4 regions of the Alcaligenes parafaecalis genome follow, and region 4 is predicted to be linked to each of the others. Evidence: predicted binding sites of a transcription regulator. Region 4 holds the regulator's gene; each other region holds the start of a gene.
What was found. The regulator sigma-54, encoded in region 4, starts transcription at its own class of promoters, with help from an activator protein. The targets are predictions, from matches to a motif close to TGGCANGNAANCTGCTTT.
Positions count from the first base shown of each region.

Region 1: the regulator sigma-54 is predicted to act here: its motif matches at 5,052-5,069, upstream of prpB (methylisocitrate lyase).
Region 2: the regulator sigma-54 is predicted to act here: its motif matches at 3,504-3,521, upstream of exaC (acetaldehyde dehydrogenase ExaC).
Region 3: the regulator sigma-54 is predicted to act here: its motif matches at 2,867-2,884, upstream of OSH09_RS02675 (phenol hydroxylase subunit).

Region 1 is NZ_JAPKNA010000003.1:388,623-396,120, reverse strand. Features, by position in the region: gene OSH09_RS12320 (malate dehydrogenase) at 1-308, shown strand, start outside; gene OSH09_RS12315 (helix-turn-helix transcriptional regulator) at 536-1,351, opposite strand; gene OSH09_RS12310 (MFS transporter) at 1,453-2,901, shown strand; gene prpR (propionate catabolism operon regulatory protein PrpR) at 2,969-4,882, opposite strand; gene prpB (methylisocitrate lyase) at 5,136-6,035, shown strand; gene prpC (bifunctional 2-methylcitrate synthase/citrate synthase) at 6,140-7,303, shown strand; gene OSH09_RS12290 (hypothetical protein) at 7,392-7,498, shown strand, end outside.
Region 2 is NZ_JAPKNA010000003.1:359,401-366,898, reverse strand. Features, by position in the region: gene OSH09_RS12205 (AIPR family protein) at 1-444, shown strand, start outside; gene OSH09_RS12200 (iron-containing alcohol dehydrogenase) at 610-1,758, opposite strand; gene exaC (acetaldehyde dehydrogenase ExaC) at 1,894-3,420, opposite strand; gene OSH09_RS12190 (sigma-54-dependent Fis family transcriptional regulator) at 3,663-5,555, shown strand; gene OSH09_RS12185 (DUF1178 family protein) at 5,506-5,985, opposite strand; gene OSH09_RS12180 (ABC transporter ATP-binding protein) at 6,073-7,498, opposite strand, start outside.
Region 3 is NZ_JAPKNA010000001.1:574,208-581,705, forward strand. Features, by position in the region: gene OSH09_RS02660 (DUF6693 family protein) at 1-108, opposite strand, end outside; gene OSH09_RS02665 (hypothetical protein) at 507-842, shown strand; gene OSH09_RS02670 (sigma-54-dependent Fis family transcriptional regulator) at 877-2,580, opposite strand; gene OSH09_RS02675 (phenol hydroxylase subunit) at 2,933-3,205, shown strand; gene OSH09_RS02680 (aromatic/alkene monooxygenase hydroxylase subunit beta) at 3,229-4,236, shown strand; gene OSH09_RS02685 (MmoB/DmpM family protein) at 4,236-4,508, shown strand; gene OSH09_RS02690 (aromatic/alkene/methane monooxygenase hydroxylase/oxygenase subunit alpha) at 4,527-6,032, shown strand; gene OSH09_RS02695 (phenol hydroxylase subunit P4) at 6,099-6,461, shown strand; gene OSH09_RS02700 (NADH:ubiquinone reductase (Na(+)-transporting) subunit F) at 6,477-7,498, shown strand, end outside.
Region 4 is NZ_JAPKNA010000005.1:101,301-108,798, reverse strand. Features, by position in the region: gene leuA (2-isopropylmalate synthase) at 1-204, opposite strand, end outside; gene OSH09_RS15380 (hypothetical protein) at 343-495, opposite strand; gene OSH09_RS15375 (hypothetical protein) at 535-1,089, opposite strand; gene rpoN (RNA polymerase factor sigma-54) at 1,106-2,491, shown strand; gene OSH09_RS15365 (TonB-dependent receptor) at 2,678-4,804, opposite strand; gene leuD (3-isopropylmalate dehydratase small subunit) at 5,284-5,922, opposite strand; gene leuC (3-isopropylmalate dehydratase large subunit) at 5,919-7,331, opposite strand; gene OSH09_RS15350 (hydroxymethylglutaryl-CoA lyase) at 7,328-7,498, opposite strand, start outside.

The DNA of each region.
Region 1 (7,498 bases), on a different contig from region 4:
AACGTGGCGCCGCCATCATCGAAGCCCGTGGCCTGTCCTCGGCTGCTTCGGCTGCCAACGCGGCCATCGACCACGTGCGTGACTGGGTCCTGGGCTCCAACGGCAAATGGGTCACCATGGGTGTTCCTTCGGACGGCTCCTACGGCATTCCTGAAGGCATCATCTACGGCGTGCCTGTGACCACCGAAAACGGTGAGTACAAGCGTGTTGAAGGCTTGGAAATCGACGCCTTCTCGCGTGAGCGCATGGACCACACCCTGAACGAGCTGCTGGAAGAGCGCGACGGTGTGAAAGACCTGCTGGGCTAATTAAGCCGTCAGTGTCTGCAATCCCCGCCTGATCGGCGGGGATTTTTTTTGCCTGATGCCTACCGTCTAATGTGTGATACCTGACGCCTGATCTCTAACGCCTGCTACTCGATGCTTAGTGCTTGATGCTGAATGCTGGAACTCAACACGTAAAACCAGGATCCTGCTATTAACATCAAAGCAGTACTAAGCACTCACCACTTGCGTTCTACAAGCTCTGCACAATACTAGCGTGGACCGCCCCCATCGCCTTGACCTTGCTGCGAAGGCTGCACGTACACCACCATACGCAAATGCCGACTCTCATCAATGATGAGCGAGGTCTGCTCAAACTCGCGCAACTCCCCATCTACCAGCAATGTGCGTAGCGCACCACAAGACGGATGCACATCATGCTGCTCCCACCACATTTTGAATTCCGGTGACACGCGCTTGAGCTCATTAGCCAGTTCATGAATGTCCGTACCGTCTGTGGCCCGAGCAAAGTCTCGACGAAAACTGGACAACATCTCCAGCGCCTGCGATTCCCAGGGCACAAAGCGCATGTGCAAAGCGGGGTTCGTAAACATCTGCCACAGAAAATTGCGCTGCCCATCCGGATACGCCCCCAAGTCCAGCAGATCATCCGCCAAGGCATTAAAGCCCAAGACATCCCAGCGTAAATTCAAGACAAAAGCCGGATGAGGCAAGTCGTGCATCAAGCGTCGCACCAACGGCGGCAAGACACACCAGGTAATTCCTGGCTCGGCAGGCAGGCGCTCATGCGCCAGCAAAAACAAATGCCGCCTCTCGGCCGCATCCAGTTTCAGAACACGCGCCAAATTATCCAGAAAGCTGGCCGACACTCCAATATCACGCCCTTGCTCCAACCAGGTGTACCAGGTCAGCCCCACTCCCGCCAAAGCGGCCACTTCCTCACGGCGCAGCCCCGGCGTACGGCGGCGCCCTCCACTGGGCAAACCCACTTCCTCCGGCAAGAGGCGTTCACGGCATGCACGCAAGAAGGCTGCCAAATCCGGGCGCGTTCGTTCCAGCGTTCTCATGACTCAAGACCCCGTTGCTTTAAGTAATAGCATAAACAGTTAAATTGTAATTGCTTAAAAAGAGTTCAAGAATACACGGGTTTCCACCTCAAACAAGCATCATGAGCTCCAAGCCGTATTCCCCAAACACACATCCAGCCACCCAAAACACCCCGCCCTGGCTGGGCCTGTCCGTGCTACTTCTGGCGGGCTTCGTCACCATTTTTGATCTATTCGTCGTCAATGTCGCTATCCCAAATATTCAGAGCCAACTGGGCGCCAGCTTTAGCCAGATCGGCTTTATCGTGGCGGGCTACGAACTGGCTTTTGGCGTGCTGCTGATTACGGGAGGACGACTGGGCGATTTATTTGGCCGTCGCAAGCTCTTTATCATCGGCATGGCAGGCTTTACGCTGGCCTCTGCCCTATGCGGCCTGGCACCCAATGCTTTTTTGCTGATCATCGCCAGGGTATTGCAGGGCCTGGCTGCCGCCCTGCTCTTTCCCCAAGTCTATGCTTCCATTCGGGTCAACTTTGACGGCGATGACAGCCGTCGCGCCTTCGGCCTGCTGGGCATGACGCTGGGTCTGGCCGCTATTGCGGGACAGATACTGGGAGGCTGGCTGATTCACGCAGATCTGTTTGAGCTGGGTTGGCGCAACATCTTTCTGATCAACATCCCGATTGGTCTACTGGCGATTGCGGAGGCGCGCTATATCCCTGAAACCCGAGGCCCTCAAAACCAGGGACTGGACGGCACGGGTGTCATGCTGATCAGCCTGAGCCTAAGCCTGTTACTGATCCCTATCATCCAAAGCTCGGAGCATGGCTGGCCCCTTTCCAGCCTGACGAGTCTGGTGGCCTCAATTGCCTTGCTGTTTGTTTTTTACCGGCACCAGGAAAGACGCCGACGCACCGGGCATTTGCCCTTGGTCGATATGCAACTGCTGACGCAGCCCCGCTTTGCTCTGGGCGCCCTATTGGTCTTGCTGGTCTACTCCACCGCCAGCTCTTTTTTCCTCTGCTTTGCCTTATTACTGCAAAGCGGCTTTGGCTTAAGTCCTTTCCACGCAGGCAGCATATTTGCACCCGCCAGCGTAGGCTTTATTGCTGCCTCTCTTTACGCGCCACGCCTTGTCACCCGCTACGGCACCCAGGCTATTACGGCGGGAGCGATAGGCTACGCCCTCTCCTTTGCCTGGCTAATCAGCCAAGTGGCTTGGGCAGGCGCACAATTGGAGCCTGCCCACCTGATTCCTGCCTTGATTTTCCTGGGGGCCAGCCAAGGCCTGATCATGACGCCCTTACTGAATCTAATACTGGGCTTTATCGACGAGACTCAAGCTGGCATGGCTTCGGGAGTGATCTCCAGCATTCAGCAAATTGGAGCCGCCCTGGGGGTTGCCGTGGTCGGCTTCCTGTTTAATGCCGGACGAAACACAGGCAGCGCTGCCCTAAGTCAGGCTGAGCACTATGTCTCTGCCTTTGGCATGGGGCTGACGTATAACCTGGTGGCCTCCTTGCTGGTCAGCTTGCTCTTGATAGCTTTAAGCAGAATCAATCGGCACTAAAACCAGTCTTAAAGGAAACGGCGGCGGATGGGCTTTGCTTGCCCCCCAAGAAGTATTGACGAGCCCATCAGCCTTTACGCAACTTCCGCCACAAAGTACTGCGACTAATCCCCAGTTGCTGGGCGGCCAGGGCGCGATTACCCCCACACTCTTCCAGCACCTTGGCCAGATGCTCCTGCTCGCTGCGCTCTTGCTGATCACGCAGCGCAGGCATGGCGGGCTCTGCCACTACCGCCCGCAGCTCCGGCGCAATATCTTCCAGCACCACGGCCTGATCACCTTGCACTGTGCCCAAGACCATCAAGCGTTCGATCAGGTTTTCCAGCTCGCGGATATTGCCGGGCCACGTGTAGTGACGGCCCAGTTCCAGCAGTTCAGCCAGCCAATCGGAATTCAGCGTAACGGCTCCACCCAAACGCTGGGCCACTTTTGCCAAGAGATGCTCCACCAGTTCCGGCAAGTCCTGGGTGCGCAGACGCAAAGGTGGCAAGCGCAGCACCAGAATATTCAGGCGATAAAACAGATCCTGACGGAACACGCCTTCTTTAACTTGCGCGGCCAGATCACGGTGAGTGGCCGCAATCACGCGCACATCGACGGGCGTTGGCTCAATCGCCCCGATGCGCAGGACTTCTTTTTCCTGCAGCACCCGCAGCAAACGGGTTTGCAGTGGCAAGGGCATTTCCCCGATCTCGTCCAGAAACAGGGTGCCGGTGTGAGCCGCTTCCACCAGCCCGACTTTGCCGCCCCGGCTGGAACCTGTAAATGCGCCTTCCACATAACCGAACAACTCGCTTTCCAGCAGGCTGTCGGGGAACGCCGCGCAGTTCACTGCCACAAAAGGTTGTGCACGTCTGGCGCTGGCACTGTGAATTCCTTGGGCCAGCAGTTCCTTGCCTGTACCACTCTCGCCAATGATCAAGGTCGTCGCTGTGCTTTGTGCACAAGCCTGAGCCTGAGCTCGCAGCTTGCGCATGGGCGAGCTCTGCCCCACCAGATCAGACAGCTCGTACCGGGCATGACGCGATGCCGCTTGCTGACTGCGCGAGCGCAAGCTGCGGTCCAGTCGTTGAATCGCTGCCGGGTCCTGACACAGCAACACCGCCCCGCTCAAGCGCCCCTGCTCCAGAATCGGCATGCGGGTAACGATCGCGGTACGGCCGCCCACTTGTTGCACGGTATCCAGTTGCACGTCCAGACTGCGCAGCGTGCCCGCCAGATCCAGCTCGGGATACAAGGAACCCAAGCGGCGGCCAATCATGGCTTGCGCCGGTTGCCCCAACCAGGCCTCCATCGCCGGGTTAACGGTTTCAATACGCTCGTCCCTGTCCACTGACACCACACCGTCACGCAACTGCGCCAGAATCGTATTCAAGCGATCCCGACGAGCCGCTTCGGCGCGAGCAACGCGGGCCAGTTCGATAGCGGATTCCAGTGCCTGCCGCACTGCTCCTTGTGAATACAGCAGCACGCCTTCCATCTGGTTCTCGCGCGCCAAATCCACCACCAAACCGGGTGCCAGCACCCACTCCACACCCAGCTCTTTCAAATCCTGAACACAGCTACGTGCATCGGCTTCACTACGATAGCTGCGTAGCTCCACAGGCAGATCAAAACGCTGCACGAACTCCATCAGTTCCAGCGGCATTTCTCCATAAGTCACTACGGCTTTGCGCTCAGCCTGTGCCGAGGCCAGACTACCCATAATGTCAAAGCCACCGGGGTGCACCAGCACCACCGGCAAGTCCAGATGTTCGCGCAAATAACTGCCGTTGGAACCGGCGGACACCAGAACGTCGATTTCACCTGTTTGTCGCAAAACCTGCACGGCTTCCACGGCCTCGCCATAGGCTTTGTCCACGATCAGGATTTCGGCCTGGGCGCGAAACTGCGGCACCAACTCTTCCAAGAGGGAACGCAGTCCATGCAGACCAAAAGCCACCAGACGCAGACGGGCAGGAGGGGAAGAAGGATAAGGCATGCGGTTTCACCCAAGCATCAACAATGCGACATTGTTTCAAATTACGTTTCAATATTGAAACACAAAACAGAAGAACGCAGTATTCACAGAAAGAAATAACAGCAGCAGACCGCGGAAGAAACCCCGCCTCGTCTGGCTTCAGGTATTTCATCGCCTCCACAACTGAACTTGGCACAGCATTTGCTTTAGTAGAAACAACCCTTCGCAGCATCACGCTGACGACATTTTCTTATCTTGTGATCTGGAGCCCCAAATGAGCCAAAACCAACTGACATCGGCAGGCGCCCGTTTCCGCCAGGCCTTGCGTGAAGAGCAGCCTTTGCAAATCATTGGCGCCATCAACGCCAACCACGCTTTGCTGGCCCAACGCGCCGGCTACCGTGCCATTTACCTGTCGGGCGGCGGTGTGGCTGCTGGCTCTCTGGGTTTGCCCGATCTGGGCATCAACACCCTGGACGACGTGCTGACTGACATTCGTCGCATTACCGATGTGTGCGACCTGCCTTTGATGGTGGACATTGATACCGGCTTTGGTGCCTCGGCCTTCAACATCGCCCGTACCATTAAAAGCCTGATCAAGTTCGGCGCAGCCGCTTGCCACATTGAAGACCAGGTCGGTGCCAAGCGTTGCGGTCACCGCCCCGGTAAAGAGATCGTCAGCACCGGCGAAATGGCCGACCGTGTGAAAGCTGCTGTCGATGCTCGTACCGACCCGGATTTTTTCATCATGGCTCGTACTGATGCGATTGCAGTTGAAGGCGTGGACGCCGCTCTGGAACGTGCCCAGGCTTGCGTGGAAGCAGGTGCAGACGGCATTTTTGCTGAAGCCTGCTACGACCTGGACACCTACCGTCGCTTTACCGAAACTCTGAATGTGCCTGTGCTGGCCAACATTACCGAGTTCGGTCAAACCCCCTTGTTCACCGTGGAAGAACTGGCTTCGGCCAATGTAGCCATGGTGCTCTACCCCCTGTCCGCCTTCCGCGCCATGAACAAGGCCGCCGAAACTGTCTACCAGGCGATCCGTCGTGACGGACATCAAAAAAATGTCATCGATTTGATGCAGACTCGTGAAGAACTGTACGATCGTATCGGCTACCATGCTTACGAGCAAAGCCTCGACAAGCTGTTCCAGAAAAACAAGAAGTCCTGAGCCGCCACAGGCTCCCGCCCGGCCCTTTGACAGGGCCTTCGTGCGGCTAAAACCCCATTCAGCAGCCAGCCTCGTGCTGGCTGCCCAGCAACCAGGAGACCTTTATGAGTAGTACTGAGAACACCCCTAGCACTGGCTTCAAACCCAAGAAATCGGTGGCCCTGTCTGGCGTTGTCGCAGGTAATACCGCCTTGTGCACGGTCGGTCGCAGTGGCAATGACTTGCACTACCGCGGCTACGACATCTTGGATCTGGCCCAGGCTTGCGAATTTGAAGAAGTGGCCCATTTGCTGATTCACGGCAAATTGCCCAACCGCGACGAACTGCGCGCGTACAAGCAAAAACTCAAGCGTCTGCGCGGCCTGCCTCTGGCCCTGCAAACCGCGCTGGAAACCCTGCCTGCCCACAGCCACCCTATGGATGTGATGCGCACTGCCGTGTCGGTTCTGGGTTGCGTGCTGCCTGAAAAAGACGACCACAACCTGCCCGACGCGCGCGACATCGCCGACCGTCTGATGGCTTGCCTGGGTTCGGCCCTGCTGTACTGGTACCACTACAGCCACAACGGCGAAATGATTGATGTGCAGACTGACGATGACAGCATCGGCGCGCACTTCCTGCACCTGCTGCATGGCGAGAAGCCATCGGCCGAGTGGGAGAAAGCCATGCACGTGTCGCTGAACCTGTACGCCGAGCACGAGTTCAACGCCTCCACCTTTACCAGCCGCGTTATCGCCGGTACGGGTTCGGACTTCTACTCCGCCATTGCCGGTGCTATCGGTGCCCTGCGCGGTCCCAAGCACGGCGGTGCCAACGAAGTAGCTTTTGAAATCCAGAAGCGCTACGAGAACCCCGACCAGGCTGAAGAAGACATTCGCAAGCGCGTGGAAAACAAGGAAGTCATTATTGGCTTCGGTCACCCCGTCTACACCATCTCCGACCCACGCAACGAAGTCATCAAATCGGTAGCCAAAGAGCTGGCCGTGGCCGATGGCAACACCCGCATGTTCGACATTGCCGAGCGTCTGGAAAGCGTGATGTGGGAAGTGAAAAAAATGTTCCCCAATCTGGACTGGTTCTCGGCCGTGTCCTACCACACCATGGGCGTGCCTACTGCCATGTTCACGCCTTTGTTCGTGATCGCGCGTACGGCTGGCTGGGCGGCTCACGTGATTGAGCAGCGCGTGGACAACAAGATTATTCGTCCTACCGCCAACTACATTGGCCCTGAAAATCAGAGCTTTGTGCCTCTGGATCAGCGCCCATAAGTCACAGATCCTGGGCTATTATTCGCCTGTGATTTGACTCACGGCCCCGCTGCATTGCGCAGGCGGGGCCGTCTTGCTGGTGACTTCCATGCTCTCTGATTTTGTACGCTATGCCCTGCCCCTGGCCGGAACCCTGATGATCGCCTGTGCCCTGACCAGTCTGGTCTCCGGTGCGTATTTGCTACTTTTTAATCT
Region 2 (7,498 bases), on a different contig from region 4:
CAACCGCATCGGGCGGCGCGAGATCACAGGGGGATTCGAAGTGAATTTTCGGATCGAATATTTGCAGAAGGTCATAATGTTGAGCTCTACCATGCGGCTGCTCTAGCTCTATATAAGTTTGACTTCCTGGTACGTACAGCAAAGATAGACAGGTCTCGAGTTATTTATAGGTTCTATGCCTTATATTCTTTATTTCGAATGAATTGGAGAACACCTGATATATTAGATGCAACACCTAAATCACAAAAAAAAGTCCGGGACGCAGTGATCGCTGTTTTGAATGATAATGAAGAGTTTTCGGTGCTAGTCGAAGAGGTTGCTGCCCACCTTGAGAAAATGATATCTGAGGCTGGCATAACTACTCGTGAAAAAATTCGAGACTACTTAAGAGCTGAGAGTGTAGTAGATGAGTTTAGCAGTAGATTTTTCCCAAAAACCTTGTAGTGATTGACTGTATATGAAGTACTGAATTTGTAGTAGCGTATAACTAGGCGCTCTGTCAGGCTACGCTGAATGTCCGCTCTTGGTCAAAATCGGTCATTACTTATCCTACTAGCCTCCTCATCCAACAACCAAAAAGGAAGAGCTTTCAACTCTTCCTCCCTAACGTTACCTCACCCCAAACGCCTCCTCAAAGATCCCCATAATCGTCTTCTTATCCGTCTGAATCGGATTAGTCGCACCGCAGACATCCTTGAGCGCGTTATCTGCCAGAACCGAAAAATCCTCCCGCTTCACACCCAACTCTTCCAGCGACTTCGGAATCCCCACAATATCCGCCAGCTTTTTAATCGCCGCGATAACATCCAGGCCTTTCAGATCGGCATTGTTATCGGATAGCAGCTTGCCGATTTCATTCAAACGTTCCCCCGCCACCTGCATATTGAAAGCTTGCACATGCGGCAGCAGCAGAGCATTACAGACGCCATGCGGCAGGTCGTAGAAACCGCCTAGCTGGTGCGCCATTGCATGCACATAACCCAGCGACGCATTATTGAACGCCATCCCTGCCAGAAACTGCGCATAGGCCATTTGTTCACGAGCTTTCTTGTTATGCGGCTCGCGCACAGCAACAGGCAGGTATTTGGCGACCAGCTCTACCACTTTCACCGCACAGGCGTCGGTGATGGGGGTGGCGATTGTGGACACGTAAGCCTCGACAGCATGGGTCAGTGCATCCATGCCGGTGGCAGCGGTTAAGGATGCGGGCATACCTTCCATCAGGTCGGAATCGTTCACTGACAGGAAGGGTGTGATGTGGCGGTCGATAATTGCCATTTTTACATGACGGGTTTCATCAGTAATGATGGTGAAGCGTGTCATTTCCGACGCGGTGCCTGCGGTGGTGTTGATAGCCAGCAGTGGCAGTTGCGGCTTGGCGGACTTATCTACGCCTTCGTAGTCTGCAATCTTGCCGCCGTTACTGGCGACCAGGGCGACGCCTTTGGCACAGTCATGCGACGAACCGCCGCCCAGGGACACGATCAGGTCTGCGCCATGTGCTTTCAAGGCGTCCAGCCCCGCATTGACGTTACCTACGGTGGGATTGGGCTGCACCTTGTCAAAAATCGCGGTATTGATGCCCTGTGCAGTCAGCTTCTCGGCTACCAATTGGGCCATGCCTAGTTTGGCCAGATCGGCATCGGTAATGATCAAGGCTTTTTTGAAGCCCATTTTCCCGACAATCGGCATGGCCTGGGCCAGTGCGCCGGGGCCAAGAATATTGTGCGAGGGGATAAAGAATTCCGAGACTGTCATGGTGCGTATTCCTTATTGATGATCGAAGAGATTCCTTGCGGCCCTCTGGGATAAACACATCGAAAGCGCGCAAGAAGGGCATCCCCCCATATTGCATGGGGGGAGGTCTGACAACACTACGAATAGATCAAGAGATCAGAAGAAGCCCAGAGCGTTCGGGCTGTAGCTGACCAGCAGGCACTTGGTTTGCTGGTAGTTATTGAGGGCCATCTTGTGGGTTTCGCGGCCGATGCCGGATTGCTTGTAGCCACCGAAAGCGGCGTGAGCGGGATACAGGTGATAGCAGTTGGTCCAGACGCGGCCAGCTTCAACGCCACGGCCTACACGGTAGGCTCGCGAGCCGTCGCGGCTCCAGACGCCAGCACCCAGACCAAACTCGGTATCGTTGGCGATGGCGATGGCTTCTTCTTCGTCCTTGAACGTGGTCACAGCAGCCACCGGTCCGAAGATTTCTTCCTGGAAGGTACGCATGCTGTTTTTACCCAGCAGCATGGTGGGGCTGATGTAGTAGCCATTATCCAGACCCTGGCCCAGACGATTGCGTTCACCACCGGTCAGGGCTTGTGCGCCCTCTTCCCGACCGATATTGATGTAGCCCAGGATGCGCTCCATCTGTTTCTCGGACACCTGCGCACCCACCATCGTCCCGGCGTTGAGCGGATTGCCGGTCTGAATACGTTTGACTCGCTCTACGGCGCGCTCGATAAAGCGTTCGTAGATGGACTCCTGAATCAAAATGCGCGATGGGCATGTGCAAACTTCTCCCTGGTTCAGGGCGAACATGCTCAAGCCTTCCAAGGCTTTGTCCAAGAAAGCATCATCGGCCTGCATAACGTCTTCAAAGAAGATGTTGGGGCTCTTGCCACCCAGCTCGACAGTCGCGGGGATCAGGCGGTCAGCCGCTGCGTGCAGGATTTCTCGGCCGACAGGTGTGGAGCCGGTGAAGGCGATTTTGGCGATACGCTTGGAGTTGGCCAAGGCATGGCCTGCTTCTTTACCGTAGCCGGTGACGACGTTCAGTACGCCAGCAGGCAGCAAGTCACCGATGATTTCCATCAGCAGCAGGATGGAAGCGGGCGTTTGCTCGGCGGGTTTCAGGACGATGGGGCAACCGGCAGCCAGGGCGGGGGCCAGTTTCCAGGCGGCCATCAGCAGTGGGAAGTTCCAGGGGATGATCTGGCCGACGACGCCGATAGGCTCGTGGAAGTGGTAAGCGACCGTGGTGCTGTCCACATCCGAAATGCTGCCTTCTTGTGCGCGCAGGCAACCGGCAAAGTAGCGGAAATGGTCGACCGCCAGGGGCAAGTCAGCCGCACGGGTTTCACGAATGGGTTTACCGTTGTCGATGGTTTCGGCAACTGCCAGGCGTTCCAGATTTTGTTCGATGCGGTCGGCAATGCGCAGCAAGACGGCAGAGCGTTCGGCAGGCGGGGTATTGGCCCACTGGTGTCGCACCTTGTGCGCAGCATCCAGAGCCAGGTCAATATCCGCTGCACCCGAGCGGGCTACCTGGCAAAACACCTGCCCGGTGACGGGCGAGACGTTATCAAAATACTCACCTTCGACCGGCGGCACCCAACGTCCACCAATGTAGTTGTCGTAACGGGACTTGAAGGGGAATTCCAGATCCAGGCCCATGGATTTGAGATCGGACAGATTCATGATGTCTCCTTATTGATTTAGTTCAGTGTCACAAGGCGTGCACCGCAGAGAAAGGTTAGGGGTGCCTTTATCCTGTTTTAACTAAAGCAAATAACGTGCCAAACTAAGTAGCGATTGTCCCGACTCGCTCCTGGGCTTGCCCGCCTCCATAATGGAACGACCTCCAGTCGCAGTCTGCGACAGCTACTGTCGCAAAACGCGAGCACTGTCGCAGAATGCGACACCCCTCCCGGAGCACACTCATGACTTCTCTACCTTCGTTTTGCCCGCAAACCAACGAAACCATGTGGCGTCAGTCCTGGGAGCGCTGTCAGACGATGGAGTCGGAGTTAAGTGCCGCACCCCGCGACATGAGCCAGGGTGCACTGCGACAGTTACTGGAACAGCAGCACCACTTGATGCACCACTCCTCTGCGGCGGTGCAGGATCTGGCGGCGCTGGTACACCCGCATCGCAGTCTGGTTTTACTATGCGACGCACAAGGCACGGTGTTGCAACAGGCGGGCGACCCGCATTTTTTACAGCGGGCTGAGCAGGTAGCCTTACGAGCTGGCGTCAGTTGGGCGGAGAATCATCGCGGTACGAATGCAATTGGTACCGCCCTTGTTTGCGCGCAGCCCATCAAGATTCACGGTAGCCAGCACTATCTGCCAGACAATCGGATTTTGAGCTGCCACGCCGCCCCCATTTATGACCCGTACGGTCAGATTATTGGGGTGCTGGATATTTCCGGGCCGTCGGAACTGGAGCACCACTACGCGCTGGACTTGGCACAGCTATACGCTCGTCAGATCAGCCGTCAGATGCTGGAATCGCTGTGCACACCTACGCGTCGTCTGCTGCATCTGCACACCGACCCCGGCCTGCTCAATAGCGCTTTTAGCGGTCGTCTTGTTCTGGAAGATGACATGATTGTGGCTGCCGATGAGCTGGCAGCCCATTTATTGCGACACGATTGGCAGGAACTACCAGGCCAGGATCTGAATGCAGTATTGGAGCAGGCCAAGAATACGAATAGACCGACAACGCTGCACCTGAGTACGGCAACTAAATCTCAAGGGCCTGCCCGCAGCGTTCAGACTCAAGCGCGAACTCAAACCGAGACTGCGGATACCCCGCAACTCTCGCCTCAACAGGAAAATGTGCTGGAGCCCGCCTTGCGAGCCATGCAAATGGGCTTGTCTATTTTGCTAAGCGGCCCCAGCGGCTCGGGAAAGGAACGTATGGCGCGGGAGCTGCATCGCCGTAACAAGGCCCAGTCCGGCCCTTTTGTGGCCATTAACTGCGCTGCCCTGCCCGAAACATTGATTGAAGCCGAACTATTTGGTTATGAGGCCGGTGCCTTTACCGGGGCCCGTCGTCAGGGCTATGCCGGCAAATTGCGTCAGGCTCATGGTGGTGTGCTATTTCTGGATGAGATTGGCGACATGCCGGTGGGCCTGCAAAGCCGCCTGCTACGAGTTCTGCAGGAGCGCGAGGTTCAAGCGCTGGGCTCGGAGCGTACGCACAGACTGGATTTCCAGCTAATCAGCGCCAGCCATCAACCCTTGGAGACTCTGGTGCGCGATGGGCGTTTCCGCGCCGACCTGTATTTCCGGCTGCAAGATTACATCTGCAAGGTGCCCAGCCTGCGAGAGCGCAGCGATTTGGGCGACTATATTTCCCAAGAGCTGGCAGTGCTGGCTCAGGGTCAGGCCGCTCCTCAATTACACCCGGAGGCTCTGCTCACACTACAGGAGTACGACTGGCCGGGTAACTACCGCCAGCTACGATCAGTGCTGCTGCAAATTATTGTGCAGGACTATCCAGGGAGACTCTGGCTGGCGCAAGACCTGCCTGCCCTGCCATGTTTGGGTGCCGAGCATCCTGCTCCACTACCTGCCCCGGCTCTAGAAGCCAGCAATATCATCGTGAAACAGGCAAGCTTTCCTGCCGCCCCCAAGCCAAAAACTCTAAAAGAACAGGAATATGCGGCCGTACAGCAGGCCCTGGAACAGCATCAAGGGAATATTTCACAAGCGGCGCGTGCCTTGGGGCTGCATCGCAGCACCTTGCATCGGCGGCTAAAAGAAATGACGCAGGCAATTACTGCAGGCGATCATCATCCAGAAAGTCAGGAATCGGCATGGCAATAATGCCGTCGTCGGCCAGTTCCTGATACTCCTGCACCGTGGCCTGACCACGTATGGCACGCGGTTCGATATCGCCTTCGTGCATGCGGCGTGCTTCCTGGGCAAATTGGGTGCCCACATTGTCCGAATTGCGAATGACCGAACGCAGTTCTTGCAATAGCTGGCCTTGAATCGCCCGCATTTGCTCTTCGGTCGGCATGGTTGAAGGCAGGGGCGCTGGCACGGGGGTGCTACTGACCGGTGCACTGATACTTTCTTGCGCACCCACATTGATACGTGGAGCCGACAGCTTGCGTTTGACCTGGTGGCTGTCGCAGACGGGGCAACACAGCAGCCCACGACTTATCTGCTCATCGTAACTTTCGCGTGAGCTAAACCAACCCTCGAACACATGGGCGTGTTCGCATTCCAGATCAAAAACCTTCAGACTCATAATGTGTGTATCAATGGGCGGACAGACAGCCGTATTGTGGCATAGAAGTGCCGGGCGAATTAACGCTACCCCGGCTTGCAGTGGGGCTTAACGAGGAACAGCGGCCAGCAGACGCTGAGTCAACTCTTCCTGGGGATGGAACAAAACCTGCTGCGCACTACCCTGCTCCACAATGCGTCCCTTGGCCATGATAGCAATACGATCGGCCAGATATTCCACCACCCCAAAATTATGAGTAATAAACAAATAAGCCAGACCCAGTTCCATCTGCAGTTCGCGCATCAAATCCAGAATCTGCGCTTGTACGGAAACGTCCAACGCTGAAGTAGGTTCATCACAAATCAGGACAGCAGGTTCTACCGCCAAGGCTCGTGCGATTGCAATGCGCTGACGCTGACCGCCGGAGAACTCGTGTGCATAGCGATCCAGGGAGTTCTTGGGTAGACCAACCTGATCCACTAAAGTTTCAATTCGCTTGCGGCGCGTCTTGGTATCCAGCTCGGGGCGCAGTGCGCTCAGGCCTTCCAGCAGAATGTCCCCCACCATCATGCGCGGGTCCAGCGATCCGTAAGGGTCCTGGAAAATAATCTGCAGTCGCGAACGCAATTGCCGCAGCGCTTTGCCTTTGACTTGCAAGACATTCTGACCCTGCATTTGCACCTGTCCGCTGATCTGCGCCTGATGATCCAGCAAACGCATCAAGGTGCGCGCGACAGTGCTTTTACCGCAGCCAGACTCACCAACCAAAGCCAGGGTTTCGCCCTTGTGCAGTTGCAGGCTCAAATCCTGGACCACAGGGATCACAGGCAAACGTCGCCACCAGGAGCCAGCCTGCTTATAGGCAACGGACAAACTCTGGATATCCAGAACCAATTCTTTGCCGCTATTGCGCGGGGCAACGGCCTCAATCGGTGCGATGGCGCGGGACAAGGGACGTCCACGCTTTTCAAAGGTGGGGATGGCGTCCAGCAACTCGCGGGCGTAGGGATGAGTAGGTCGCAGGAAAAACTGACTTGCCAAGCCCGCTTCCACAATTTGCCCGTGCCGCATCAAAGCCACATAGTCGGCGTACTGTCGCACCAGCAGCAGGTCGTGGGTAATCAGCAAAATAGCCAGGCCCATTTCTTTCTGTATATCGGCCAGCAACTGCAAAATCTGTGCCTGAACCGTTACGTCCAAAGCGGTAGTTGGCTCATCCGCGACCAGCAGATCAGGCTCGGCAGCCAGGGCAATCGCAATCATGATGCGTTGCTTTTGCCCGCCCGAAAACTGAAAGGGAAAGTCGTCGTAACGCTGAGCGGCACCGGGAATACCGACACGCTCCAGCCATTTGATCGCCGTTGCCCGCTCCTGCCCGGCGGGGACAACTTCGTGACGCCGGATCACCTCGCTAATCTGCCGCCCGATGGACATGACCGGGTTCAGACTGGTGGACGGTTCCTGAAAAATCACACTGATGCGCTTGCCGCGTACATCCTGCATTTGCTGCTCGGGTAATGGCGGTAAATCCAGC
Region 3 (7,498 bases), on a different contig from region 4:
CAGACCCAGTGTGACGATGGCTAGTAAAACCCAAATAATGACGTGGCCAATAACTTCCATGAAACCAAGTTCGGACTTCAACTGATAGTTGTGAAATGTAGTGCTCATTTTTATGCTTAAGTAGAGGTGAAAAAATGCATTTTATACAAGCTTTGTTGAAATAGAAGTGGATTTATTTTTTTGGCAATTTTTATTGATTTTTGTTTTTTTGGAAAATTTCTTTTTTTTTGAGTTTTTATTGAATATTTAGCGTGAAATTTTCTGCAATGGAGCTAAATGTTTCTTGTTTTTGACAAAAATGTTCGCGCTTTTAAGGAAATAGGAACGGCTGTTTTTCAACACGCTTGGGTGTTGACCATTGACAGCTAGCCTAGGGCGAGCGAAGTCAGGGTCCCGATTTGCAGGACGTTATTCAGGAGTGCCAGGCTAAGGTTGCCAGGGGTTTGGTGCCGAGTTAATACCTTGCATTCAGGATATGATTACAAAAAAAATACCATGGAGGGAGTATGAAAACGAACTGGATGATCGCGCTGCCCACTGCGGCATTGTTGCTGTTTTCCTCGCCAGCAGTATTGGGGCAAGTTACATCGGCTCGTGAGCAGGCATTGGCTCAGTGTCAGCAGGACTATCCCTATGCGCAAGAGGTCATGCGGGTTTGGCAATTAGGCGCCTCGAAAGAGGATTTGCTTAAATGGGCAAACAATGACGAGGAGCGTGTCTTTATGGTCGAGTCTGCATTTCAGCAGCCACGGTTTACTTCCGGGCAGTATCAATTGCAGGCGATCAGCGATTTCGGTGACTGGTACCTTAGTCAATGCAAGGTGTTGGCAAACAGCAAGTAAGCCCTTGAGGGGTTTACTTGCTCGCTATTGAGTATTAAGCAGGCATCGCTACCTTCTTCAGCCTGTATGCCAAAGCAGGCCGAGTCAGTCCTAGCCTGCGTGCCGCTTCTGAAATATTCCCGTTCGTTTTCTTCAGCGTCAATTGAATGATTTGCTCTTCCAAATCATCCAGATTGAAGGGTGTCTCCAGCAAATGCTCCACGCATTGGGTCTGGTTTGCCGTAAAACAGGTTTCCTTGGCCATATAGCCCTGGGTGTTCAGGCTGCTCAGATATTGCAAAGCGCTTTTTTGCTGCGGGAACAGGTGATGGGTTTCGATCTCGTGATTGTGCTCGGTCAGGATGACACCACGTTCGATCATGTTCTCGAACTCACGGATATTGCCCGGCCAGTCGTACTGCATCAGCAATTCGCGGCTGCGGTCGCTGACGCCCATCACATGTTTTTTGTACATGCTGGAGTACTTGTTCAGGAAGTACTCGGTCAGTAGCGGAATGTCTTCCTTGCGTTCACGCAGAGGCGGGATGTGGATAGGGAACACATTCAGGCGGTAGTACAGGTCAGCACGGAAACTTCCTTTTTGTACGGCTTCGGCAAGGTCTTCGTTGGTAGCTGCTACGACTCGCACATCAATGTGACGAATGTTCTCATCACCTACGCGTTCCAGCTCCTGTTCCTGCAAGACCCGGAGCAGGGCGGCCTGGGATCGGGGCGACAGCTCCACGATTTCATCCAGAAAGATGGTGCCGCACTGGGCGCGCTCAAAGCGGCCAGGGCGGGATTTGTGTGCGCCGGTATAAGCGCCTTTTTCCACGCCAAACAGTTCTGATTCAATCAGCTCCGGGGGAATGGACGCACAGTTCACCGCAATAAAAGGGTGATCAGCCCGGTCGCTGGCGGCATGCAGGCCGCGTGCGAAGGCTTCTTTCCCTACACCGGTTTCCCCGAGCAGCAGCACCGACACTTTGCTTTGTGCGGCTTTTTCCAGCAGATGACAGGCGGCCTGGTAGGCGGCTGACTGACCAATGGAGTTGGGTAAGGTGAAGTTGGCGCTGGAGTGTTTGAACTCCTGTTCGCGCAACTTCACCAGCTCACATCGCAAGGCAAACAGTTCGTCCTGGACCGGGTCAGGCAGCATGAAACGGTCGATCTCGGGGTCATCATCCTCCCATTCCTCGGCAGGCTTGCCCACGATCTTGCAGTGGCTGTGGCCCATGGCGCCGCATTGGGTTTCTTTGTAGATGATGCTCTTGCCCATATAGAAGCTGGTGTAGCCACTGGCATACCCCAGCAAGCTCCAACAGACCGGCTCGCTGGATTGGCCATGCTCTTTCTGGTGATTGCTGACTTCATAGGAATCGAACCAGTCAAATTCACCGTAGTACTGGCCGGCATCGCGATCAAAGGTCAGGGCGGTGGGCACCACTTTGACCATCCCGCGGATCGTGTGCATTTGCGGGCCTGCCAGAAAGGTCTCTTTCAGTGACAGGTCCGGGCGCACTTTTTGCGACACCTCGGCGTCCTTCATGCCCGCATGGTAGCCAAAGCGCATCAGAAAGTATTTGGCGCGTTCGCTACCCAAAGAGGCAATCAGTTCCTTGCGTAGCTGGCCAAAGCCGCTGGCGTGCAGCAAGAGCATGCGCTGCTCGCCAAACCATATTTTTCCTTCACGCGCATCAAAGCGAATAGCGTCGATCAGATCCTGACTTAATGGCAGTGTGAGTTCAGTAGCCCCCATGGCCGTCTCCATCCTGTTGTTTTTTATTGTGGTTTTGGGTGTTTTAAAAACCAGTATGCCGCCTGTCTTTCGGGTGACTCCAGGAAAGCACAATAGTGTCCAGAGGACGGATAAAACGTTTTTTTCTAAGGCTTTACCCTAACTCAGCATTTGATGAAAACAGCGCTAAGCACTTGATCAAATGATCAATTTTCTATTCTTCTGGTTGGTCAACAGCGCATTCTGTCTACACCTTCATCCCTCTATCTCTTTAATCCTAAAGGGTTAAATCCTTCAAATCTAAAGTTGGCACGCGGTTTGCTATGAACAGGCTGTGGACACTCATGCAACAGCTTGATCAGGAGGAGAACCGATGTCAGACACGAGCTTGCCCACTTTGACAAAGTACGTACGTGTACGCAGTCCCGCCAACGCCCGTTTTGTGGAATTTGACTTTGCCATTGGCCAGCCGGATTTGTTTGTAGAGCTGGTGATGCCGCCAGCGGCCTTTGAGCACTTTTGCCTGCAAAACAATGTCCAGCTCATGAGTGATGAGCAAATGCGGATCAATGACGAGAACGAAGAGAAATGGCGTTTTGGTTATGACACTTTGGTCGGTAACAGCCGTCAGGCTGGAGCCCAATAGGCTTTATTCAGGAGAACAAGAGGATGACATTAGAAATTAAAACGGCCAGTTTGCAGCCTGTGCGGCAAACCTTCGCCAACGTGGCCCGCCGCTTTGGTGAAAAACCGGCCACGCGCTACCAGGAAGCGACGTACGACGCCCAGGCAACCGCCAACTTCCACTACCGCCCCTTGTGGATGCCGGACAAGACCCTGAACGACCCCACACATACCGCCATCCAGATGAAGGACTGGTATGTGTTCCGTGATCCCCGCCAGTTCTACTACGGCGCTTACGTGCAAAACCGCGCCCGCATGCAGGAATCGGCAGAAACCAATTACGGCTTTTTTGAAAAGCGTGAACTGGCTCAGTACCTGAGCGAGGACGTCAAAGCCAAGGTCACCCGACTGCTGCTGCCTTTGCGTCATATCGAGCAAACCGCCAACCTGAACTTCATGTCCGGCTCGGCCTACGGTTATGGCACCACCATTACCCAAGCCTGTCTCTATGCCGGGATGGACTCGCTAGGGATGGCGCAATACGTCTCCCGTATTGGTCTGCTGATTGATGGCAATAGTGCCGACTCTCTGAGCCAGGCTAAAGAAGCCTGGATGCAGGATGCGGCATGGCAAGGTCTGCGTGCCTTGTGCGAAAAAACCTTGATTCAGAAAGACTGGTTTGAGCTGCTGATGGTGCAGTCCTTGCTGATCAACACCGTGGTGCACCAAGTGGTGTATCAGGGCCTGGTGGCGGATCTGGCCAAAGCAGGCGGCCGCGATCTGGATATGTTGCTGGAGTTCATGCTGGATTGCCATAAAGACCTGTCCAACTGGAGCGATAGCGTCTTCAAGATTGCCGTTGCCGAAAGCGAGGAAAACAAGCAGCAACTGCAAACCTGGCTGGATCAGTGGATGCCCCAAGTGCAAGCCGCCTTCATGCCTTACATCCAGGCTGCCTTTGCCGACCAGGCCGGTCAGGTTTGGCAGCAAGTTCAGGACACTATTTCTAAACGCGTCACGAAAGCAGGCTTGAGCCTGGGTGGAGAAGCCTGATGACATCCAAGGTTTATATCGGTCTGCAAGATAACGACATGTCGCGCTACATCGTCGAGGCTATTGAAGAAGACAACCCGGACGCTACGGTCATTTACCAACCCGCCATGGTGCGTATCGAGTGCGCCGGTCAGTTGGTGGTCAAGCGCGAGACCGTAGAAGAAAAGTATGGGCAACAGTGGGACATGCAGGAGCTGCATCTGAATCTGATCACCTTGGGTGGCAACGTGGATGAGGATGAAGACCGCTTGTTGTTGCACTGGAACAGCTAAATCAGAAAAGGGGGCACTATGGCCACGAAAAAACTAAATATCAAAGACAAATATCGCTATCTGACTCGTGATCTGGACTGGGAATTCAGCTACCAGGATCGCAAAGAAGCCTTCCCCTACGAGGAGTTCGAGGGCATCAAGATTACCGATTGGTCCAAGTGGGAAGATCCGTTCCGTCTGACAATGGACGCGTACTGGAAATACCAGGCTGAGAAAGAAAAGAAGCTGTACGCCATTTTTGATGCCTTCGCGCAGAACAATGGCCAGATGAATATTTCTGATCCGCGTTACCTGAACGCGATCAAGGTGTTCCTGACCGCGGTGACCCCGCTGGAATACCAGGCTTACCAGGGCTACTCCCATGTGGGACGTCAATTCAGCGGCATCGGCGCACGTATTGCGTGCCAGATGCAGTCGATTGACGAGCTGCGTCACGTGCAGACGCAGGTTCACGCCATGAGCCACTACAACAAGTTTTTCAATGGCTTCCAGGACTGGAGCCATATGCACGACCGCGTCTGGTATCTGTCCGTGCCCAAGTCCTTCTTTGAAGATGCCCGTGCCGCTGGTCCCTTCGAGTTCCTGCTGGCGATCAGCTTCTCCTTCGAGTACGTGCTGACCAACTTGCTGTTCGTGCCCTTCATGTCGGGCGCGGCTTACAACGGCGACATGGCCACCGTGACCTTCGGTTTCAGCTCGCAGTCTGACGAAGCGCGCCACATGACGCTGGGTCTGGAAGTGATCAAGTTCCTGCTGGAGCAGCACGAAGACAACGTGCCTATTGTTCAGCAGTGGATCGACAAATGGTTCTGGCGCGGTACCCGCCTGCTGTCCGTGGTCGGCATGATGATGGACTACATGTTGCCCAACAAGGTCATGTCCTGGAAAGAGGCCTGGGAGGTGTATTTCGAGCAGGCCGGTGGCGCTCTGTTCAAGGACCTGGCCCGTTATGGCATTCGCATGCCCAAGTACAGCGAAGTGATCGAGAAAGAGAAAGAGCACATCTCGCACCAGGCCTGGTGGATCTTCTACAACTTCGGTCACGCTGCCGGTTTCCACACCTGGATCCCCAGCGACGAGGAACTGGATTGGCTCAGCGCCAAGTACCCCGACACCTTCGACAAGTACTACCGTCCGCGTTGGGAAATGGCCAAGAAGATGGAAGCCGAAGGCAAGCGCTTCTACTCCAGCGGTCTGCCCCAGTTGTGCCAGGTATGTCAGGTGCCCATGACCTTTACCGACATGGAAAAACCCGACGAAATTACCTACCGCCAAAGCCAGTACAAGGGCGAGCGTTACCACACTTGCTCGGACGGTTGCCGCGACATTTTCGAGCACGAGCCTGAAAAGTACATCCAGGCCTGGCTGCCGGTGAACCAGATCCTGCAAGGTGGCTGCGGTGGCCCCGATCTGGAGAAGATCCTGAGCGACTACTACCAACTGAACGTGGGTGTCGACAATATGGACTTCAAGGGCTCCGTGGACGAAGCGCGCTGGAACGAATGGAAAGGAGTGACGGCCTAGTCACACGAGAAAAAGGGCAGCGCTCCCGGTGGGCGCTGCCACTACCTATAAAAATTGGAGATCAATATGGCAGTTACTGCAATTACCCCGGACTATCAAGGCTACGCGCGCGATCAGAAGTCGCATTACGGCGAAAGCATGCTGTTGTACATCGGTTGGGATGAGCACTTGTTGTTCTGCTCGGCCAAAGCCTTTCTGGTTCAACCCGACATGACCGTCTCGCAACTGATCCAGGAACTGATGCCCGCCGGTTTTGCCCAGCACCCTGACTTTGAACAGATCGAGTGGAGCAAGGTGCAATGGAATCTGAATGGCGAGGCCGTTGAACTGAACCCGGACGCCACCTTGGGTGCCAAGGGTTTTGATCACAAATCCTTGTTGCGTTTCAAGACCCCTGGCCTGAATGGCTACAAGGGTACGGGCGTATAAGAGGCGGAGGCAGCAATGACGTATCAGGTAACCGTAGAACCCACAGGTGATGTGGTAGAGGTGGAAGACGGACAAACCTTGTTGGACGCCGCGTTGCGACAAGGGGTTTGGTTGCCTTTTGCCTGTGGACATGGCACGTGTGGCACCTGCAAGGTGCAGGTGCTTGAAGGCTATGCAGACGCAGGCGATGCGTCCAGCTTTGCCCTGATGGATTCGGAGCGGGACGAAGGCAAGCTGCTGGCTTGCTGTTGCCGCCCCGAATCCGATATGGTCATCGAGGCCGACGTGGACGTGGACCCGGATTTCCAGGGCCTGCCCGTCGAGGATTATCAGGGCAAGGTCGTCCTGATTGAAGACTTGTCGCCCACGATCAAGCACATCCGTCTGGAGCTGGATCGTCCGATGGCGTTCCAGGCCGGGCAGTACATCAACCTGCATGTGCCGTCCATTGACAGTACCCGTGCTTTCTCCATTGCGAATCCGCCGTCCATGACCGGCATTATCGATTTGCACGTACGAAAGGTAGAAGGGGGCGCAGGCACGACCTGGCTGCACGAGGAGCTGGAAGTGGGGCAGTCTCTGGATGTGTCCGGCCCTTATGGTCAGTTCTTTGTGCGCAAGTCCGACCCGCAAGGCGCAATTTTTATCGCCGGTGGTTCGGGCCTGTCCAGCCCCGAATCCATGATTATGGATTTGCTGGAGCAGGGCGATACCCGTCCTATTTATCTGTTCCAGGGCGCACGCAATAAAGCTGAGCTGTATCACGCTGATCACTTCTACCAACTGGCTGAACAGTATGACAACTTCCACTACATCCCGGCCTTGAATGCGCCTTTGCAGGATGATGCCTGGGAAGGCTTTGTAGGCTTTGTGCACGAAGCTGTGGGGCAGTTCTTTGAGCAGCGTTGTTCAGGTAATAAGGCTTACCTGTGTGGTCCACCACCCATGATCGAGGCGGCGATTTCCACCTTGATGCAAAGTCGCCTGTTTGAGCGCGATATTCACATGGAGCAGTTCCTGACAGCCGCAGATGGTGC
Region 4 (7,498 bases):
GAAACCGATTTTGACGAGTTGCTCGAAAAAGCGCAGTTTGCGAGCCACGTTCATGGGCTCGATCAGGGACTGGTTGCCGTCGCGCAAGTCTGTGCTCATCCAGATGGGCGCTTTGGTGATGCGCTTGGAAGGCCAGGTGCGTTCAGCGAAGTCGCGATCAAAGGCGACAAAAGGACGATACTTTTGAGAGGGGTTTTTCAGCATTGCCATGGGGATACCTGTCGGACAAAAAGTGTTGATTACTTCTTGCCGTCACCAGCGATTGCAGCATTTACGTAGGCCGGTGGCGGCACAAATGACGTAGATGTGGCTGAGTATTGGCTGCCGAACTGCCACAGGACACTAGGCCCGGCAACCGGACGCTAGTAGTAGCAGTTGGGATAGGCTGGAGGCAGGGGCCGAAGAACGGCCTTCACGCACGGAACGCGACAAGGCTGCTTCAGCGGCTGGGCTGAAACCTTGGCAGGCGTAGGAGGATTGGCGTGCGTGAGTCATGACCGTTAGTCAAACATAAAAAAAACAGGAAGGCAAGCCTTAGGTCTGTGGCTCGTGGCGTTCGTAGTCGGCTTGTAACAGGCGGCTTTGCTGCTCGGCCAGTTCCATTTTGCCAAAGCGGCCCGCACGCAATTCGCCATAGGCTCGTTGTAAATCGCCCACAGTCAACGGACTGCGCTGGTCAGGCCAGGACCATAAAATCACTTCACGGGCTGGACGACTGAGCGATCGGGCCAGTTGGGCCACGGTTGTCTCGTCGATAATGCGTTGCTGGTTGCGTCGCATGATCGCTTGTACGAAGCCATGCAAAAGATAGGCAATAATGAGGGTTATGACGCCCACTACCGTCCACCAGAAAAACGGGTTGTATTGCTTGATCAGTGCCAGGTTTTGAATGCTCAAGGCCTGCAGGCCGGAGTAATCCAGGCCACGCCCAAAGCTGATGAGACGGTTGAGCAGGTCCCACCAGATAATGGCTACCACGATAGTGACTACGGTGCAGATAATAGTGGCCGTGGCGCACAGCTTGAACAGCGTGCTGCGAAGAGCCTGACTATCGTTGGCGGTGGGTGTCTGGGCGTTGTCAGTTTTCATGGAAACGATTGTACCTATGCTTACGCGTCAGTCACTAGATTTACGCCAGCAGCAAACGCTGGTTTTGACGCCGCAATTGCAACAGTCTATTAAAGTGTTGCAGCTATCGGGGGCCGAGCTGGAGCAGGAATTGGCTCAGGCTTTGCTGGATAACCCCTTGCTGGAACGTCTGGACGTGCAGACGGATGTCGCCGCCGAGCCATTGCCCGAAGCCGCTTCGGGCGAGGCGGAATCCTCGTGGGCGAGCCTGGAGTTTCCCAAGCATCAGGGTGACTCGGACGACCCGGACTGGACCCCCGAATCAGCCATTGCCCAGGACCTGGCCGCTTATTTAAGCGAGCAGTTGGGACTGTTGCGTTTGAGCGACCGTGACCGGGCCTTGGCGCAATTATTGATCGATGAGTTGGACGATAACGGCTACCTGCCCGTGTCTTTGGATGAGGTCCTGGCCTGCCTGCCCGAGGAACTGGATGTTGATGAAAGTGATTTGCGCTGTGCGCTGGCGCAGGTGCAGTCCCTGGAGCCCGCAGGGGTGGGTGCACGGGATTTGTCTGAATGCCTGAGCTTGCAGTTGCAGCAGCAGGCGGAGCAGTTGGAGCCGTCCTTGCTGGATTGCGCCCGTTATCTGGTGCGTGAACATGTCAGCATTCTGGCCTCGCCCAGCCAGTTGCGCCAACGCAGCGCGGGCCAGTATTCGGCTGAGCTGGTGGAGCGGGCTCATCACCTGGTATTGAAGTTGGACCCGAAGCCGGGGCGCGCCTGGACGCAGAATGTCTCGGCCTATGTGGTGCCGGACGTACTGCTGACTCGTGGCAAGGATCGTTGGCAGGCTGCCCTGAATCCTTTGGCGGTACCGCGCTTGCAGTTGGTGAACCTGCACGATTATGAGATTGAAACGCACCCCGCCTTGCTGGCCGAGCGTCAAAAAGCCACGGGCTTATTGCGTAGTGTGAATAGTCGCTTCGTGACGATTTTGCGGGTGGCCCAGGCCATTGTGCAGATGCAGCAGGATTTCTTCACGCAAGGTGTGTCGGCCCTGAAACCGATGCAACTGGCCGATCTGGCTGCGGAGCTGGACCTGCATGAATCCACGATTTCTCGCGCGACACGGCAGAAATACATGCAGACGCCGCATGGCGTGATGGAGCTTAAACAGTTCTTTACCGTGGCCTTGGCTAGCTCCGATGGCAAGGCCGATATGTCCGCCGCTTCGGTGCGGGCGCAGATTACCCAGATGATTCGTGATGAGTCGCCTACCAAGCCCTTGTCGGATCAGCAGATTACCGATCTTTTGCAGGCTCAGGGCCTGACCTTGGCACGCCGCACAGTCGCTAAATACCGGGAAGCGGAAGGCTTGGCACCTGCATCACAACGCAAGATGCGGGCGGCAGCCGGGGTTTAGGAACTACATGTCATAGCAGCTCAAAGATGTTTGGTGGGCCCGGCGGCTCACCGTCTTGGCTGGCAAGAGCTTTAAAACAATAAAAAAAACAGGGCCTGCATACACGCATGAACAGGCCCTGCAAAAGCGGAGTTAGACCCTGCCAGCCAGACGGAGAACTGGATGATAGAGGTATCGCTGGTCTACTTAGAATTTCATGGTGGCCGAGGCCAGGAAGGTGCGCGGCGAGCCTTGGCCGTTGCTCAAGGGCACCACCCAGTAGGCTTTATTGCCCACGTTTTCCAGGCTGGCGCGCAAGGTCACTTCCTTACCGGCAAAGCGGGTCTTGTAGCGCATGCCCAGGTCGTACGTGGTCACGCCTGGCATGTAGTAACTATTGCTGGCGTCTGCATATTGCTTGGATTGAGTGTGCAGATTGGCATTCAGGGTCAGGCCTTGAACAAAAGGCGTATCCCACTCAATCCCGGCCTTGGCGACCCAGCGGGACAGGCCCACCGCATTGCGTCCTTCCGTATCCGGGTTGCTGGCTTTGCGAATCTTGGGGTCCAGGTAGGCGATACCGCCTGTCAGACGCCAGTTTTCAGCGATCTGCCCAAATACCTGCACTTCCACACCCCGGTTGCGCTGGCGGCCGTCATAGCTCAAATTGGGTTTGCCATTAAAGCGCTCATTGCTTTCATAGCTATTGGGTTGGGTGATATCGAACAGGGCCGCCGTCAGGGCGTAATCCCCGCTGTCGTACTTCATCCCGATTTCGTATTGACGTGTTTTTTGTGGTGCGAAGATCTGGCCTTCATTGGCGTAGTCGTCGCCCACAATCATGCCCTGGGTCAGGCCTTCGGCGTAGTTGGCGTACAGCATCCAATCGTCACGCAACTGCCAGACACCAGCAATGGTGGGTGTCAGGGCATTCTTGCTGTAGTTATCGCTCTTGCCACTTTTATCCCTGGTGCTGACCCATTGCTGGCGCAGGCCCAAAGTGAGCTGATACTTGCCGTCCGCAAAGGACAGCGTGTCGGCCAGGGCTGCACTATATAAATAGCTGACGTTAGGCGCACTTAGCCCATTCATCGGGACATAAGGGCGCGCCGGGTAGTCCGGGTCGTAGATATTGATGGTTTCGGACCAGCCCTTGATGGAGGTGTTGTCGCTACGCGAGCTCTTGCGGTTCCAGTCCACCCCGGCGCTGATGGTGTGGTGCACGGAGCCGGTATCAAAGTTGTAGAACAGACCGCTGTTGGCGGCCAGGTTATAGCCCGTATTGTTGCGCCGGGTGGCGGCCAGTTTCAGGTCACCTGCCTCGTTCAGCAAAGTGCTGCCCTTGGTGTTGTAGTTGCTCATTTCGGATTTGCTGTAACCGGCAGAGCCGTAGACAGCCAGCTTGTCGTTGGCCGCCCAGTCGGCACGTACCAGCGCCGTGGTTTCTCGCGTCAGGCCAGCGGCCCACGGTACACCCAGCAAGACGTTGCCTTTGGGCGGCGTGGGTAGCGGGTTCTTGTCCAGACCCTTGGCCAGCCGCACACCCCGGTTCAGGCCGGAAATGTACTCTTCCAGGTGGTACAGATCGGCGGACAACTTGACGGCGCCCAGGCGGTAGTCGGCCCCTAAGGAGATCAGCTTGTCGCGGTTGGTCCGATGGTCCACCACGCCCTCGCCGTCCTTGAACACGCCATTCAAGCGCAGGCCCAGCTCATTGGATTCCCCAAAGCGACGGCCCAGATCCAGATGCGTCCCGAATTGGGAGGGCTGGATGTAGGACATGGTGACGTTGGTAATGGGATTATCCGTGGCGCGTTTGGACACCAGATTGATGGAGCCGCCTACATCGTTGCTGGCATTCATGCCATTCAACACAGCCGATGGGCCTTTGAGAATTTCTAAACGCTCTGCGATGGCCATCACTCGGCGGCCACTGGTCAAACCTTGCAAACCATTTAGAGACACGTCACCGGCACGGAAGCCCCGTATGTACATGGTGTCTTTGCCGCCTGTTCCACCCGCACCCGGCGTTTGTACAGAAGGGTCGTTCTTGCTGATCAGAATGCGCAGTTCCTGACCTTGCAAATCTTCGATGTAATCGCTGGTGTAGTTGATGGTGCTGAACGGAGTGTTCATGACATCCCGGTTGCCCAGCAAACCCAGATTCCCGCCGGTGGCGACATGATTGCCCTCGTACGCAGGCGGTAAATCAATGTATTCGCTGGCTTTGACTTCAATGGTGGGCAAAGACGTAACTGGGGGAGCATCGGAAGATTGTGCCCAACTGCTGCCTGCACTGAGCAGGCTCAGGCCAACAAGATAAGAAATGCGCATGAGTCTGTAAGTTAAATAGCAATAAAAATGATTCTCATTAATGTTTCATTTGTAGCATTTGCTTGTAGGTGGTTCAAGCAGTTAGGCGCATTTGTGATATAAAAACGACCCTAAAAAACTTAGGGGTATAAGGAGGCGATTCGTGCTATTTTTCCCCGAAATCGGACAGAAACCGGGGTTTCAGGGGGATTTTTAAGCGAAATCGGGGCGCGTTTTGCAAATCGGTGGGAGCCAGTCCCATGGGGTGGTTTTGGCAAAACAGGCGATGTTTGCTTTGCAAGGGGAGGCAAAGGAGCGGTGACGGCTCCCGGCACGTAAGGGAGTGGCTCAAGAAATTGTTTTATTCGTAGCCTGAACAGGCTTGAGATGTGTTGCGATACCTGGAGACTGTGACTGTGACTGTGACTGTGACTGCTGGGGCGGGAGGTAGGCAGCTACAGAAGTCCCCGTCCGCAATTGCCCACCTTTACCTATCGCGCCTAGCTAAATAACCAGGGTTCCTGTTCCCGGCGTTGAAGCTCGTAAGCCTGGATCTGCTCCATTTTCTGTTCTGTCACGCTGATATCGTCCAGCGCCAGCAACAGGCGGTGGCGACGCTCCGGCTCCACCTGGAAACGGATGTGCTGGTCGGGGCCGATCAACATGCAGGCTTCCAGATCCACCGTCCATTCATCCCACGGGTTTTGGGCGGCAGCAATGAATAAATTATCAATCTGCTCTGCGTTGAGCTGTATGGGCAACATGCCGTTTTTAAAGCAGTTATTGCGGAAGATGTCGGCAAATGAAGGTGCGATCAGCACAGAAATACCTAGATCGTTCAGTGCCCAAACGGCGTGTTCACGACTGGAACCGCAGCCAAAGTTCTCTCGACCCAACAGAATACGTGCTCCTTGTGCGGTCGGCTGATGCAGGCAAAAGCTCGTGATCGGCTCACGTTCCTCCAGCGGCTTTCCAGGGTAGCCAATATCCGCGTAACGCCAGTTATCGAAGGCATATTGCCCAAAGCCGGTACGTGACAGCGAGGTCATGTATTGCTTGGGCAAGATTGCGTCGGTATCCACATTGGCGCGGTCCAGTGCAATCAGGCGCGAACGTACGGAAGTAAAAGGTGTATTCATGCGGCGTCCCAGTTACGGATATCGACAAGATGACCTGCAATTGCAGCGGCGGCAGCCATGGCCGGGCTCATCAAATGGGTGCGTCCCAAAGCGCCCTGCCGACCTTCAAAGTTACGGTTGGAGGTAGAGGCGCAGCGTTCACCCGGATTCAAGCGATCCTCGTTCATGCCCAGACACATGGAGCAGCCTGGTTCGCGCCATTCAAAACCGGCTTGCATGAAGATCTGGTCCAGCCCTTCCTGTTCGGCCTGACGCCTTACCAGACCGGAGCCTGGAACGACCAGCGCTTGCAGCACAGTGCTGGCTACATGCTTGCCTTTAATCATGGCGGCAGCGCTTCGCAAGTCTTCAATACGGGCATTGGTACAGGAGCCAATAAACACCCGGTCGATAGGAATGCCTGCCAGTGGCTGGCCCGCCTGCAGGTCCATATAGCTCAGTGCGCGCTGGGCGTCCGCCTGTTTGCCTGTAGCAGCCGCGAGGGGATCAGGGACAAGCTGGTCGATGGCAGCCGCCATATCGGGCGATGTTCCCCAAGTTACGGTGGGAGCCACTTGGGCAGCATCGATCAGCAAGTGTTGATCGTAGTGGCAGCCTTCGTCGCTGACTAGCGTGCGCCAGTAGCGTTCTGCCTTGTCCCATTCCGCGCCCTTGGGAGCTAGGGGGCGACCTCGCACATAGTCCAGCGTCTTGTCGTCCACGGCGACCAGGCCGATACGTGCCCCGGCCTCGATCGCCATATTGCACAAGGTCATGCGCCCTTCCATGGACAAAGCGCGAATGGCGGAGCCTGTGAATTCGATGGCGCAGTCGCGTCCGCCATCAGCACCCATGCGGGCAATGATTTGCAAAATCAGATCTTTGGCTGTGCTGGTGGCGGGCAACTCGCCCTGCACATCGACCTGCAGCGTGCGCATGCGCTTTGCGGCCAGGCATTGGGTCGCCATGACGTGTTCGACCTCGGAGGTGCCGATACCAAAAGCCAAGGCAGCAAAGGCACCGTGCGTGCTGGTGTGTGAATCCCCCGCGACGATGCTGGAGCCGGGCAGCGTCATGCCCTGTTCGGGTCCGATCACGTGGATGATGCCCTGGCGCTCGTCATCCAGTCCAAAGTAGCGCAGCCCAAACTCCCGGCTATTGATCTCCATTTGATCAATCTGTGCCTGAGCCAAAGGGTCTTCCAGACGCTGATTGCGGCGGCGAGTGGGCACATTGTGGTCCACCGTGGTCAGGGCGGTGCTGGGACGACGCACCACACGCCCGGCTAGACGCAGGCTCTCGAAAGCTTGCGGACTGGTGACTTCGTACAACAACTGACGGTCTATGTAGATCAGATCATGCTCGTCGTCTACCGCTGCTACACGGTGTGCATCCCAGAGCTTTTGAAAAAGAGTACGGGCTTGGCTCATGGCTGGCACACCTTCAGGGCGTAAGCGGGTCCGGCTTTGTGCAGGCGACTTTGAATAGGCTCTTGAGTCAGAGCGGCAATTTCTTCGGCCAAGGGTTGCAGCGCTTCCAGATCCAGGCCGGTTTCGATACCGCTGATCTGGAACATATGGGCCATGTCTTCCAGGCT